3 regions of the Paenibacillus sp. HGF5 genome follow, and region 2 is predicted to be linked to each of the others. Evidence: predicted binding sites of a transcription regulator. Region 2 holds the regulator's gene; each other region holds the start of a gene.
What was found. Region 2 encodes LexA, which represses DNA repair genes until DNA is damaged. Its sites were predicted from a motif close to CGAACATATGTTCG; they were not measured.

Region 1: the regulator LexA is predicted to act here: its motif matches at 2,642-2,655, upstream of HMPREF9412_RS07855 (SPL family radical SAM protein).
Region 3: the regulator LexA is predicted to act here: its motif matches at 2,624-2,637, upstream of recA (recombinase RecA).

Annotation. Positions count from the first base shown of each region.
Region 1 is NZ_AEXS01000048.1:8,096-13,104, reverse strand. Features, by position in the region: gene HMPREF9412_RS07870 (YitT family protein) at 1-727, shown strand, start outside; gene HMPREF9412_RS07865 (serine hydrolase domain-containing protein) at 787-1,857, opposite strand; gene HMPREF9412_RS07860 (TetR/AcrR family transcriptional regulator) at 1,907-2,482, opposite strand; gene HMPREF9412_RS07855 (SPL family radical SAM protein) at 2,711-3,784, shown strand; gene ligD (non-homologous end-joining DNA ligase) at 3,767-4,684, opposite strand; gene HMPREF9412_RS07845 (ATP-dependent DNA ligase) at 4,690-5,009, opposite strand, start outside.
Region 2 is NZ_AEXS01000184.1:35,010-40,018, forward strand. Features, by position in the region: partial or broken gene HMPREF9412_RS31455 (HAD family hydrolase) at 1-394, opposite strand, end outside; gene HMPREF9412_RS31460 (hypothetical protein) at 438-962, opposite strand; gene HMPREF9412_RS31465 (DUF896 domain-containing protein) at 1,121-1,327, opposite strand; gene HMPREF9412_RS31470 (LysM peptidoglycan-binding domain-containing protein) at 1,619-1,990, opposite strand; gene lexA (transcriptional repressor LexA) at 2,167-2,793, shown strand; gene HMPREF9412_RS31480 (hypothetical protein) at 2,862-3,668, opposite strand; gene HMPREF9412_RS31485 (RNA polymerase sigma factor) at 3,661-4,173, opposite strand; gene HMPREF9412_RS31490 (stalk domain-containing protein) at 4,340-5,009, opposite strand, start outside.
Region 3 is NZ_AEXS01000007.1:3,437-8,445, reverse strand. Features, by position in the region: gene HMPREF9412_RS00675 (YajQ family cyclic di-GMP-binding protein) at 1-191, shown strand, start outside; gene pgsA (CDP-diacylglycerol--glycerol-3-phosphate 3-phosphatidyltransferase) at 467-1,054, shown strand; gene HMPREF9412_RS00665 (competence/damage-inducible protein A) at 1,157-2,419, shown strand; gene recA (recombinase RecA) at 2,708-3,769, shown strand; gene HMPREF9412_RS00655 (regulatory protein RecX) at 3,909-4,646, shown strand.

The sequences.
Region 1 (5,009 bases), on a different contig from region 2:
AATCTCGATTATGGTTTCCCATATCACCGATATTCCGCTGGGTGTATTCCTGACTTTGTTCAACCTTCCGTTTTTGTTTATGGGATATAAACAGATCGGAAAAACCTTTGCATTATCCACGCTGTTCGCCGTATTGGTCATGTCCATCGGCACTTATTTCCTGCATCCCGTCGATCCGATCACGATCGATCCGCTGCTTGCGGCCGTGTTCGGCGGCGTGCTTCTCGGAATCGGGGTCGGCCTTGTTATCCGGTCCGGCGGTTCCTTGGACGGCACGGAAATCGTGGCCATTCTGATCAACAAGAGAACGCCGTTCTCCGTCGGCGAAATCGTGATGTTCATCAACGTATTCATTCTAGGCAGCGCAGGTTTCATTTTCGGCTGGGACCATGCCATGTACTCGCTGATTGCGTATTACCTTGCGTTTAAATTGATCGATATTACGATTGAAGGCATTGATCAATCCAAATCGGTTTGGATTATCAGTGATAAGCATAAGGAGATCGGTGATGCGCTGACTCAGCGTTTGGGACGCGGCGTAACCTACCTCGAAGGCGAGGGCGCTTATTCCGGAGACAGCAAGAAGGTTATCTTTGTGGTTATCACTCGCTTGGAAGAAGCAAAGCTCAAATCCATTGTGGAAGACTGGGACTCCCAGGCCTTCGTCGCCGTCGGCAACATCCATGATGTGAAGGGCGGCCGCTTTAAGAAAAAGGCAATCCATTAATACAATCATTTCAGGCTCCACCCGGTGCGAGAGTTAGCGCGGGTGGAGCCATTTTTTGTTTAAAGAGTATCGGCTTGCAGGCGCAGCGCCTTCTTCTCGCGCACATAATGACGAATGATTCGCGACATGGCCTGGACGGCGGCGGATTGACCGACGGCCTGGTTCACGGTTCCGGTGAAATAGAGGCCCGACTCCGGGTGATGGAAGGCAAATGCCCCGGATTGGCCCCAGTGGCCGATGAGTCCGCGACCCAGACTGAAAGGAGATAGCGGCTGTCTTGAAATGCCGATGCCATAGAAGAAGGGGCCGGGAGCAAACAGGAAGTTCCACTGCCTCTGGAGCTCCCTCAAATCACCCAGCGGAAACAAATCCCCGTTAAAAAAGGACCGCAGAAACGTCATCGTTTCCCTTGCCGTGGAGACGATCCCGCCCTCCGCACCGACTGATGCCATATACAAGGGAAGGTCCAGTCGCTTCTGCTTGTAATGGAACGGAATGGGGGACGCATCCTCCGGGTCATGATAAAAATAGGTTTGCGTCAGCTTGAGCTTGTCGAAGATGTATTCCTGGAATACGGCCTGTATGGTTTCGCCCTTGACATGCTCGATGATTTGGCCAAGCAGACGATAGTTGGTGTCGGAATATTGGGCTTTTTTCTTCTGCCCCGGTTTGAATTTTGGCGATTTCCTTTTGGCCGCGGCCAGGACTTGGTCCAGGCTCCAGGCTTGATCCTTCCCGGCGATCAGATTCGAGAAAACGGTCCCCGAGAAATAGTCCGGGATGCCGGACGTATTGGACATCAAATGCTGGATGGTGATTTCTTCGCCGTAATCCCGGTTCTTAAACCTGTGGAGCCCGGTCATAATCTCTTCGGGCAGGTGCTTGCCAATGGGATCATGGAGCTCGAGCCGCCGCTCCGCGCGTAATTTCAAGAGTACGGCAGTCACGTACAACTTGGTCACGCTGGCAATGAAATAGCGGTCGTCAGGCCGCATATCACCTCCGCTGCTGACTATGGACAATGACCGCTCCTGGTCCTCGACGCACATCACCGTGCTAAACACATTTCTTTTATTGGCGGTTTGAGTCACACATGCATCCAGAACCGCTTGCTTCAGGGTTGTTCCCATTCCCGTCCTACCTCCCGCAAACCGTAATTTTTCGTTCCTTTAGTTAGACTCAGTTCCTCTCAAGTTTCCGAGCATGCGCGGCACGTATGAACGCTTCAGCGGCTTCGTCCATCATATTCATCATCTGTTCGTCATCCACGTTCTTCGTGAACAGATCGTTTGCCACCATGACGCAGAGACCTGTCTGAAACACCTGCATGTTCAATAAAATAGATTGCAGCTCCTGATCCGAAAATTCCGCGAGCTCCGGATCCTGCCTCATCAGCCCGATAACCTCGCCCAGTTGTTCCGGCGTATTCTTCATATGGGGATTGTCCTTCATCATGAGATCCCGATAAAGCACGGGATATTCCTTGGCAAAGCGGAGACTTGCCATGCCGATATCCCGGAAGGGCTGTCCGGATTGCTCCTCCATGATCATGCCTCTGGCCACTTGCAAGGCTCTTTCGACCACCTGCTGAAGCAGTTCCTGGACGTCGTTGAAATTGACATAGATCGGCGCGATGGAGCTGCCGAGACGTTCGGCTACTTTTCGGATCGTAATGGACTCGATGCCATCCGTTTTGGCAATGTCGAATGCGGCTACCACGATATCTTGTTTGGTAAACTTCGTTTTTGGTGCCATGATGTCTACAGCTCCTTAGGTTATTTATATGTAGAACATTCAATATATATCACTTGATATCTATTTATTATAAAGAGTACTTGGACCGATTTCAATCCGGTCATCATGAAGCATTCATGGAATCATGATTTGTAAATCCAGTAAAACCCACTTATAATAAGAACATATGTTTGTTAAAATGAATGATAATGATCTAGATCATGGCAGGTTCAGGGAGGAGGAAGCGGAATGGCTCGCACGCAATATGAACGCATAACCACCAAGCAAACATTAAACCGAGTGAAGGAAGAACGGATGCCCTTCGATTGGTCCATCAATCCGTATCGAGGCTGCGGACATGGCTGCAGCTTTTGCTATGCCCGCGCATTTCAATCGTTTATCGGGATGGGAGCGGAAGACGAGTTTCAGCACCATATTTTTATGAAGTCGAATGCGGCGGAAGCGCTGGAGAAGCAGCTGTCGAGCGCTGCGAGGAAGTTTAACTATGATATTGAAGCGATGCGGAGATCGATCGGACAGGTGACGATCGGAACGGCAACCGACCCGTACCAGCCGATCGAGGGCAAGGAGACCCTTACGAGGGAATGTCTGAAGCTGCTCGCTAAATACCGCATTTCTACCAGCATCACGACGCGTTCTCCGCTCGTATTGAGGGATTTGGATATCTTGACCCGGATGGAGAACGTGTCCGTCAACATAAGTCTCAACACGCTGAGCGGGGACGTCATCCGGAAGCTGGAGCCGGCATCGCCTCATCCGGAGGCCAGGCTTGATGCAATCCACAGGTTATCGGCTGCTGGCATTAGAACAGGCTTGTTTGTGGCGCCTGTTCTGCCCTTTTTGACGGACGAGGAGCCGGAACTGAAGGAGCTCTTGTCCCAGGCAAAGGAAAGAGGCGTTTCCTTTGCGATGATCTCCTTGCTAAGACTGTCGCGCGACGTGAAGAAATGGTACCTCGAAACGCTGAAACACCACTTCCCCGAGGTGGTTCAATCCTACCGCGAGTTATATGGGCAAGGCGCTTATGCGGAAGAGCATTACGTTCGTTCCTTCAAGTCGATGGCGTCCAGGCTGTTGAACGAATATGGGATGAGCGGATTGACCATGGGGGCACCTGCTGCCGTCAACCGGTCCGGACCGATTGCAGCCTCGGAGAACGATACATCGGATGAAGGGGCCAACGATCACCCTGCGAGGGAATGGGCTGCTCCTGTACGTCCAAGGAAGCTTCCTCAACCGGCGGCCCCGGTTTCCGGAGAGGAGCTTACTCCCGATGTTGAGCAGCTATCCTTTCCTTTTTGACGCTGCCTTACCCTTTGGCAACAGATGCCGGATGACATTCTCGATCGGTTGGGGCGGCAGGGTCTGCAGCAGGTCGCCCTTTTCCCTCAGCCGTTCTTCGATGTTTAGCAGGTGAAACTCCGTGGGAGAAACGTCCTGGCGGACTTCGTCCCAAGTGAGCGGCGTGGAGACGGTCCCGAGCCGCCGGGCCCGCGGGGTATAAGGAGCGGCGAGCGTCCTTCCGCTGTAGTGCTGAAGATAATCGAAGTAGATTTTATCGCCGCGGTTCTTCTTCAGCCGCTCGATGGTGAACAGCTTCGGGAACTTCTCCGTCACGTACTGGCCCACGAATTGGCCAACCGTTCGAAGTTCATCGAAGGTTACGCCTTCCGGAATCGGAACGATGATCTGCACCCCGGTCGCTCCCGAGGTTTTCGGGACGGAGGACAGGCCCAGGGAGCTCAGCACGTCCCCTACAATGGCCGTCGCCTCCATAATCCGGGGCTCCTCCGGGAGCGTGGGATCCAAATCGATCATCCATTCGCAGGGCAGATGGCTGCCTGCCAGATGCAGGGAAGGGTGAAACTCAAGCGCAGCCAGATTCCCCAGCCAGAGCAGCTCCGGCAGCCCGTTGAGCAGCACGTAGTTTATATTTTCGTGCACATAAGTCTGAACAAAGGGCGGCAGCGGCTCAGGTGCATTTTTCTGGTAGAAGGATTCGCCTTGGGCTCCGTGCGGATACCGGATGGTCGTGAGCAGCCTGCCCCGGCAGTACCGGAGCAAGAAAGGTGAGATGGCCGCAAGCTTTTGCAAATACATTGCCTTGGTAATGCCGACCTCCGGCCACAGCGGTTTGTCGGGATTCGTAATTTGAATCTCTTGCCCCTCGATCGTCAGGGTGCCTTTAACGGTACGAGCCATATGGTTTACACCCCCTCAATCGATACGAGTTTAGGATGGCGCATCATGCCATCCTGGCTCCACTCGAGAAATGTGACCTGGACTGATAGAGGCTGGCTAAGCCAGGCCAGCTGTTCTTTCTTCAGGTCGGTATGGAGCGTTCTCCATATCGCGTCAGCACGATGGCTTTCGGCATATTGCAGCAGCCTCTTCTTCGTTTGCTCATTGAGCCCCAGGGAAGCACGGCCGATGTAGTTCCCATCGTCGCCTGCGATGACGAGGCTGGCTACGCGACCTTCCCTGATGATCATGGCGACGGCGGAGGCTGCCATGTTCACGGCAATTT
Region 2 (5,009 bases):
CTTGTTCTGCGTTCCGCCGCAAATTGCGCTGCCAACGTCTCCGCCAACGCTTCATTATCAACGCCAAGGCGATGAAGTCCGCGCCGCCAGGATTCCTTACGATATACGGGAGCCAATTCTTGCAGCTTTCGGAATTCGGGCTGGGATCCTGCCGTAAAATTAGCCCACAAGCCCTCTCAAACGGATTGATTCCGATCATCTTGGTAAAAGCAAAAGTATCATAGGATTCATACAATGCTCTTGCTTCCTCCCGCACCGCGGCCAAAAGCGCGCCGGCATCAACGGCGGTTTCCGCCGCTCCGGCTTGGCATGTCACTTCAAACGCTTCTTCTACACTGCGTTCATCCCATAACAACGTATCGTCCAAATCAAACAAAACCGCAGCAATCGGCATTTCTCTCCCACTCCTCATATACATTGTGATCTACTCTATCGGGTTAGTTGTGCTCCACTGGAATTTGATGAGTTTTTGCGAACTCTTCCAATCTTTCGCCCATGGCTTTGGTATCGTAAAGATTCATCATACGGGAGAACACCCAGTTGCCTGCTTTTCCCTTGCCTTGGATCACGACGGAACCCGAAGCCAATTTGATCTTCTCGATATCGGATACGGCCAGACGGCGTTCCCGGTTGAACTTCATGGTCGACACGGAAGCGCGCTCAATCTTCAAATAAGGCTTGCGGAGAAATATCATGAGCGCCAACAGGATATACAAGCTGACGCCAACCCAATTCAATACATCATTGCTTCCGCCGGCTGCCTGTGAAGTTGCCGTTCCGAGAAGCGCATACAAACCGGCCAATGCAACAAGCACTAACGGAAGTACATACTTACGTCCCTTAAACACGTCATGCTTATCATTAATCGCAGAACCTTGATACGAGGTCAGCCCCTGCTTTTTGCGCTGTTTGTTAAGTTGCGACATATTTTTGCTGACTTTTCTTTCCCATGAACGTGACATTTGGTTCCCCCTGAACTCATATTCAAAATGTTTATAAACCATATAAACTTGGGGTAACCGTAATCGATTCTCCGAATGACCGTTACCCCAAGTATTATTATGCTATCCTTCTATCTGTTCACGGATCCGCTGAATATAATCGTTGAACGGTTAATCGACTAGTGCTTTAATCGCGGGCCGCCTTTTTGTTCGTTTTCATCAACCCATTCAATCGATTCCAGCTGTTGTCTAAAGTTACTGCGAATATTGTTAAGGTATAATTCCCGAAGCTCGGCCCGTTCTTTGAGCTCCTCCTCGGTCAACCCTTCATTCTTCTTCTTTCTTGCTAATACATTGATGCGTTCTACCAAAGTATCGATGTCCATGACTTCTCCTCCAATTTCGATATCATGTATAACTTAAACATGTGAAAAAGAGCTTGTCAAGGCAACTGCGCCCTTGCAAACTCTTCTAAGAACAAATAGGAACATATGATGCGCATAAACGAATACCGTCTATGGGGAGGTAATCTATAGTTATCTATTGTAAACGCGCGATTACGCGTAAATGATTCAATCTGACAAGCAGAATATGATGTGTCATTAAACAGGAAGTAACCAGCAGTATGTGGTGATTATATGGAGTATGAATGCCTATTGGTTAGCAGCAACGCCAAATCACCAAACCGGCAATGACAGCACTTCTCCAGCCTGTATGTCCGGACCCTTCAATCCGTTCATTCTTCGTATGCTATCCAGATATACGCGTGTATCCATATCCGCAGGTTTGTGAAGGGAAGCAATTCGCCACAAGCTATCGCCATATTGAACGATCACCTGCTTCTCTCCAGTCGGCTTCTCTGTCCCCCCGGCAAAAACGGAATATGCACCTGTCCAAAAGATGGCTACAATAAGCAGGGTGAACAGCAATTTATTCAAAGGGATCGAAGCTATCTTCGATTTCAAGTAAATGCCCCAAGTCTTCGATGATTGTTCTGTTACCACCGGAACGTTCTCATAAATGCTGCGGTATGTACTGTATTTCAACATGGAATCATCATCTCCCAAACAAGTGTTCTCTTATGGATTCATCTTAACACGAACACTTGTTTGATTCAATACCCAAAAGAACATTTGTTCTATTTTTATTTTAGAACTTATGTTTGTACGAACGGTAGTTCTATGTTATAATTTTCCCAAACGTTACTAAATGGGGTTGATACGGCATGTCGAAAATATCCAGCCGCCAGCTGGCGATCTTAGAGTTTATCCGCAACGAAGTTCGTAGCAAGGGTTACCCGCCTTCTGTCCGGGAAATCGGCGAGGCTGTCGGACTAGCTTCCAGTTCTACGGTCCATGGTCATCTGGACCGTTTGGAGAAGAAAGGCCTGATCCGCCGTGACCCTACGAAACCAAGAGCGATCGAGCTGCTTGGCCAAGAAGAATCCGAGAGCGCGAATCTGTTTACGCACACCATTGCCAGAGTGCCTGTCGTTGGTAAAGTCACAGCAGGCGTTCCGATTACGGCCATGGAGAACATTGAAGATTATTTCCCGCTCCCGCAGCATTATGTAGGCGACGATAAGGTGTTCATGTTGTCTGTAGTCGGCGACAGTATGATTGAAGCCGGTATTCACAGCGGTGACTACGTCATCGTTCGCCAGCAGCAAACCGCGGACAATGGTGACATTGTCGTAGCAATGACAGAAGAAGATGAAGCAACCGTGAAGACCTTCTACAAGGAGAAGGATCATGTACGATTGCAGCCGGAGAATCCTACCTATGAGCCGCTGCGCTTGAACCATGTAACGATTCTCGGGAAAGTGATCGGTCTCTTCAGGGACGTACACTAATTTCATAGATTTATGAATAAGAGGTTACCTTCCTTATTTGGATGGTAACCTCTTTTTTAGGACATGCACTAGAACGTTCCGATCTTACGCAACACTAGAACTAACGCATTTTGCCTAAGATCTAATTGATACATTCTTTCAGAAACATAATCCGTCGAACCTTCGCCTCCCGGTCCCTCGGTGGACTGCAGAACAAGCTTATTCTCCTTTACCTCGGGAGCCGTACCTGGTCTATAATATGAAAAGTAGGATACCAAGGACTCATCCTGAAATCGGAGCTGGACGGCTTTACCCGTTTCATGCTCTACGGCGAACGCATAGATTTGTATGCCATGACAGTCCCTATATTGCGGTGCGAGTATAAATACGTCGGCAGCTTGAAACGGCAGGCGAATCATATCAACCGGAGCAGATGTCGGTTGAATAAATGTAAGACCCTCCAGCGTAGTGACTTCATTTGTAACTTGGTTAGTACTATACTGCACGCTGTAGTTTCCGGTAAACGACCGATCCGTTTCGATACCGAAGCAGCTCGGCGCACCCAATGTCGTTATTTTTTCCTGTCCAACTGCAATAACGTTTAACCTTCCTTCATCCGTTACGCCTTGTGCCCGGATTGTCTCCTCCCTACCAGGAGGCATAGTCCCTCCTCTCTCTTGTTCCTCACTGCCAAAAGGCAATTGAAAGGCAATTAAAATAATCAGAAGCATAAACCCGCCAGCTAATCCAACTTGTAAGTATTTTCGACGTTTAGGTTTGCTGTAAGTGAAAATCACGGACCTATGCACGTTTTCTTTCATTACGGACGTGAACTTTTCATTTGAAAAAGGAGCTTTTTTAGCACGGTTGTACCAGTCTGGTTTATCCTCACTCATCGTTCTTCTCCTTCATTAAGTTTTGTACTTGTTTCCTGGCCCGATGCAATCTGGATTTTACGGTGCCTGTCGCAATATGAAGCAGCTCCGCAATTTCATGCATCGGCATTTCATAGTATAGGTCCAGCACCAACACTTCCCTAAGCTTGCTCGGCAAAGTCATAATCATTGCCCATATTTCATCCGTATACTGCTCGTCCAAATATTCCGCTTCCGCTGACCGGCTTGACGAACTGGCGGTAAGCTTGTCTTTAAGGATGACTTTCCGAAAGAAAAAAGCCTGTTTGTACCGGAACGCCGTATGTCGCGTGATCGTAAGCAGCCACGTTTTCAGCGTCGCCTGACCGCGAAAGGTATGTATGCCGTAATAGGCCTTAATAAAGGCTTCTTGTGCAATATCGTCTGCCAAGGCATGCTGTTTGGTCAAAAAATACGCATAATTCCACACATCATTTCCATATTCATTCATGATTTTATCCAGCGTCTGGCTGTCCATGGCCGTCATCTGCTTCAAGTATTCGAGCTCCAACCGATTCACCTCATCTAATTAGAGTCATGGAAGCGGGTAAAGGTTCCTTTTTTCGTAAAACAAAAAAGAATCTTCCCGTAGGTAAGGGAAGATTCTTTATGGACTAATATTAGTGCGTGACTGAACTGATTCTGTAGAATAATTATTTATATGTACCTGTCAGGAATATAGTGTCATCCCCTGTTATATCTTTCTGAAATTTCACATTTACTTCAATTTGGTTTGCATCTTTAATATCAATAACGATATGCTGTCCAATATCTTTAGGCGACAGCATAAGTTCTTTTATCTTTGTCTTGCCATTATATATCGTTACTGAGATATCATTACGGATATTAATCGGTAACAACGAAAGATCTAGTACTTTATATTTTCCTTTTGGTTCAAGAATGATCGTTTTTTCAGAATTATTAATTTCTCTCATTACGATACCAGAACCGTAATCTTTTCCATTATGTTCGGTGTACTGCTTATCTCTTGTGGTAAAGGAAGTACTATTAATCTTGATTCCTTCTTTAGTTATAATTGTTGTATCTGGTTTTTCTCCGATAATAATTTTTTGATTCTTGCTATCATATTCAACGACAGAGCCAAGTGCCTCGGAGATAGCTTTTACAGGGATATAATTTGAGTTGTTGTATGTAATTGTTGCAAGTTTTTTTCCTGATTGATCTTTTGGAACCCAATCTTCACCATTAACCTCATATTTAATTCCCCAATTTAAATTTGCACTTATTTTTTCTAGTGCAGGAGCAGCTCCTACCCCTATTGTCATTCCTCCTAACATTGTTGCCGCTGAGAGTAATAGAATA
Region 3 (5,009 bases), on a different contig from region 2:
AAGGAATTGACCAGGAAAATTCCAAAAAGATCAATATTTTGATCCGTGATTCCAAGCTGAAGGTCAAGAGCCAGATTCAAGGAGACCAGATTCGGGTAACCGGAAAAAGCAAGGATGATCTTCAGCAGATCATGCAGCTGCTTCGCAAAGCGGACCTTTCCTTGGATCTGCAATTCACCAATTTTAAATAAACGCTCCTCTCCCTCCAAGCAATGAGGCTCCAATCCCGGGTAGGCTCGGCTGGTTTGTTTCTTTTGACAGGGCGTCAACGGAAATATTATACTAAAAAACGATATATAAGGATTAACGTATACATAGATTACTGGGGGATGAAAATGACAGACAGCGATGCACGCTTCAAACCCTTTAGGCTCTTGGGAAGAGCGACCCTGATGAAATGCAGAAGGATAACCGCTGCAGGGTCTGCCGAGTTAACAAGACAACCCGTTGCAAGGGAGGTTGCCCCATGAATTTACCCAATCGTATCACGTTGGCCCGCATTTGCTTGATCCCTGTCATGATGATTTTCCTACTGGTGGATTTTGATTTTTATCCGGATCCCATTGTGTGGAATGATTTTGTCCTGCCCTATAACCAATTGATTGCGGCACTGATATTCATACTTGCTGCAAGCACGGACGGGATTGACGGGTATCTGGCCCGGAAAAACAATATGGTGACGAATCTGGGTAAACTTCTGGATCCGCTGGCGGACAAACTGCTGGTTGCGGCCATACTCATATCGCTTGTAGAGATGGGAAAATGCGAATCCTGGATTGCTGTTGTCATCATCAGCAGGGAATTTGCGGTGACTGGCTTGAGACAAATTGCGCTTCTGGAAGGTTCGGTAGTCGCAGCAGGTCAATCCGGAAAAATCAAGACGGTGATTCAGATCGTGGCGATTGTCGCGCTTCTGATCAACAATTTCCCGTTTGTATTTTTGGGGATTCCGTTTGATGTCATTGCGATCTGGGCTGCCGCGCTGATTACGATCTATTCGGGAATCGAATATTTTGTCCAGAACAGGCACCTTCTCAAAGGTACCGGGGCATAACGGCAATAGGAGCCATCCTATTGCTTTTTTCTTCCGCCGGGCAAGGAATAACGAAGGCAGCTACTAACGAAGAGATAGAAGATACGGGAGGATCGATGAATCATGAAAGCAGAAATCATTGCAGTTGGAACAGAACTTCTCCTCGGACAGATCGTGAATACCAATGCACAGTATTTGTCCAGACAGCTTGCTTCAATGGGGATCGACGTGTACTATCAAACCGTTGTCGGGGACAACCTGGAGAGGCTCAAGGAGGCCTTGCGCCTGTCCAGCAGCAGAGCCGATATTGTACTCCTGTCCGGCGGTCTCGGTCCCACGCAGGACGATCTGACGAAGGATGCGCTGGCTTCCTTTCTAAATCGTTCCTTGCATATCGACCGGATGGCCATGGACCGGATTGAACGCTTCTTTCATGAGCGGGGATCCGTCATGACCGAGAACAATCGGCGCCAGGCTCTCGCCATCGAGGGAGGAACCCCGCTTCCGAACGAGACAGGCCTCGCCGTCGGGAACGCGGTATCCTATGAAGGCACTCATTATATCGTTTTGCCGGGGCCGCCCAAAGAATTGATGCCGATGTTTGAGCAGGAGGCCAAGCCTTGGCTTCTGCAGCATGTGCTCACGGATGAGCTTCCCATCTATTCGAAGATGCTTAAATTCGCGGGCATTGGGGAGTCCGCGCTGGATCAGCGCCTGGAGGACCTGATTACGGCCCAGACCGATCCGACGATTGCTCTATATGCCAAGGATGGGGAGGTCACCGTCCGCATCTCCACGAAGGCCTCCAGCGAGTCTGAGGCGATGGTCCGACTGAATGAACTGGAAGCCAGGATCCAGGAGAGAGGGCCTGAATTTATGTATGCCAACGAGGATGTGCCTATCGAAAAGGTCATCGTGGACATGATGGCAGATCGAAGCTGGACCCTGAGCGCGGCCGAGAGCTGCACGGGAGGACTTGTAGCGGAGACCCTGACCTCCATTCCCGGAAGCGCATCGATGTTTCTTGGGGGGATCATCTGTTACACCAACCAGATCAAGGAGAAGCTTGTGCATATCCCGCATGCGCTGCTGGAGGGGGACGATGCGCCGGGGGCCGTCAGTGCGGAGGTTGCAGAAGCGCTTGCGGATCATGTCCGGATGGTAACCGACAGCGACTTCGGCTTATCGGTGACAGGCGTGGCAGGTCCGGGTTACGCTGAACGCAAGCCTATAGGGCTGGTCTACATCGGATTGTCCCAAAGGGGCAAAGAAACGGAAGTGCATGAGCTGAACCTCCAAGGCAACCGCGAAACGATCCGGCTCCGCGCAACCAAAGCGCTGCTATACCGGCTTTGGCAGCGTCTCGTAGCGTCTGAGCAGGTTTAGGCTTCGTGGAAAAAAAGGGACCGAGCATTTGGAAAAGTAAAAAATTTACACCTTGCTAAATAGCTGTTCTTGAATTTAGGAACCGTTGCAAGTATAATGGGAAATACGGAAGAACCGTGGCATATCGATTGATGTTGCCACGGTTCTTGTTCTTTATACATAGGGTTCGGAGCATGAACGGGAAGGGGAGTTGAATAAAAAAAACGAATGTATGTTCGAAAAAAAGCTTGGCAAACGTGTCAAAACAAGGTATGATAAGACTATCAACAGTGAAGGGTTGTGGAACAATTGTCAGATCGTCGTGCTGCGCTGGAAATGGCGCTTCGTCAGATAGAGAAACAGTTCGGAAAAGGTTCCATCATGAAACTGGGTGAATCCACCCATATGCAAGTTGAGATTGTGCCAAGCGGATCGTTGGCATTGGATATAGCTTTAGGAACCGGCGGCTTGCCTAGAGGCCGGATTATCGAAGTGTACGGCCCGGAATCCTCCGGTAAAACAACAGTAGCCCTGCATGCCATCGCAGAGGTTCAGAAGGCTGGCGGACAAGCTGCATTTATCGATGCCGAGCATGCTCTGGATCCATCGTATGCAAACAAACTGGGCGTTAATATTGATGAATTGCTGCTCTCCCAACCGGATACGGGCGAGCAGGCGCTGGAAATTGCGGAAGCTCTGGTACGGAGTGGAGCCGTCGATGTCATCGTTATTGACTCGGTTGCGGCGCTTGTACCGAAAGCCGAGATCGAAGGCGACATGGGTGATTCCCACGTAGGTCTGCAAGCCCGTCTGATGTCCCAGGCTCTTCGTAAATTGTCGGGTGCCATCAATAAGTCGAAAACGATTGCCATCTTTATCAACCAGCTTCGCGAGAAGGTTGGCGTTATGTTCGGTAACCCTGAGACGACGCCTGGCGGACGTGCTCTGAAGTTCTATTCCACGGTTCGTTTGGACGTGCGTCGAATTGAGAGCATCAAAATGGGCAACGATGTGGTGGGTAACCGCACACGGATTAAGGTTGTTAAGAACAAGGTAGCTCCACCTTTCAAACAGGCCGAGCTTGATATTATGTACGGCGAAGGCATCTCTAGAGAGGGAAGCCTGATCGATATCGGTACGGAGCTGGATATCGTGGATAAGAGCGGAGCATGGTATTCTTATGCCGGTGACCGTCTTGGTCAAGGCCGCGAGAATGCGAAGCAGTTCTTGAAGGAGAATCCGGAGATCGCAAGCGTGATCGAGAACAAGATCCGTGAAGCGAGTAATCTGACGACGGCTGTTCCTGAGCCTTCCGACAAGGAGAAGGAACAAGAGCAATTGGAAGAGCAAGAGTTGTTTAAGGTAGAGTAATAAATCGCTGGTTAACGATGACAGTGTTTGGGACCGTCCGGTGTGGGTAACGCCAGACGGTCTTCTTTGCATTTATTTCTGCCGAATCATTGGTCTTGACGATGTGTCGAGAAGCGTGCAGCAGTGAAGGGAGCGTCGTATGGATATAGAGAATAAAGAAACGTCGGGGCAGGCGGATTCCTCGGGAATTGGACATTTTCCGGAAGACGAGGATCTGGTCATAACTTCTGTCGAAATGCTGAAAAAGCCCAAACACCGGTATCAAATCGCGTTCGGTCCGTACCTTATGACCGTTCATGAAGACGTGATGCTTAAATATCGCATGTTAAAGGGAAATGTTTTTCGCAAGGAAGAGCTGCAGGAGATTGTCGTGGCAGATGAGCGGCAGCGGGCTTACGTGGAAGCGCTGAATCATTTGGCTCGGAAACCTAGGACGACTCAGGAGATCACGCAGCGTTTGCAGCAAAAGGGGTTCGAGCCCGGCAGCGTGGAGACGACGCTGGAACGCCTCGAGAAGGACAAGCTGTTGGATGACGCGCTGTACGCTAAGATGTGGGCAGAGCAGCGCATGACCAGCCATAAAAAGGGACGGCTGTGGGTTAAGCAGGAGCTGAGGCAGAAGGGGATCGGCACCGAGCTGATTTCGGAGGCTTTGGGCGAGATCAGCGCAGAATCGGAATTGGAGAGCTGCTTGGCCGTGGGACGAAAAAAATGGCAGCAAACCCAGGGGGAGCTGCTGGATCGCAAACGTAAAACCGGAGCATATTTAATGCGTAGGGGGTTTGGGGGAGAGCCTGTGCGCCAGGCACTCAAACTTCTGATTGAAGAGGAGCAGGAGAAAGGCGAATGGGACGAAGAGCCGTATGATTTTGAATAAAGCGCAAGCAGGTGTGCATTTTTTCGCTAAAGAAATGGTTTCGCTGGATGAAACTGACGTTTACCCATTGCTTTCCCTTGACAATATCTTTTTATAAATACTAAAATAAATATGAATCTTTTTATCATAAATTAGAATCCTTTTTCCTTCCAAAAAAGTGACTACTTTGTGAAAGATTCTTAAATCGCCAATTCATAGTGAAATGTATTCCGCTGGCTAAGGCGGGATTTGCGTACGGTCATTATGGCGTGCGCAGTATGGACGGCAGCTTCCACTGCCGGAAAATTTTATGTATGAATGAGTAACCTGACAATTGCACATTTTCCCAAGGAATGCCTTGGAGGAAACAACGAGGAGGTGAAC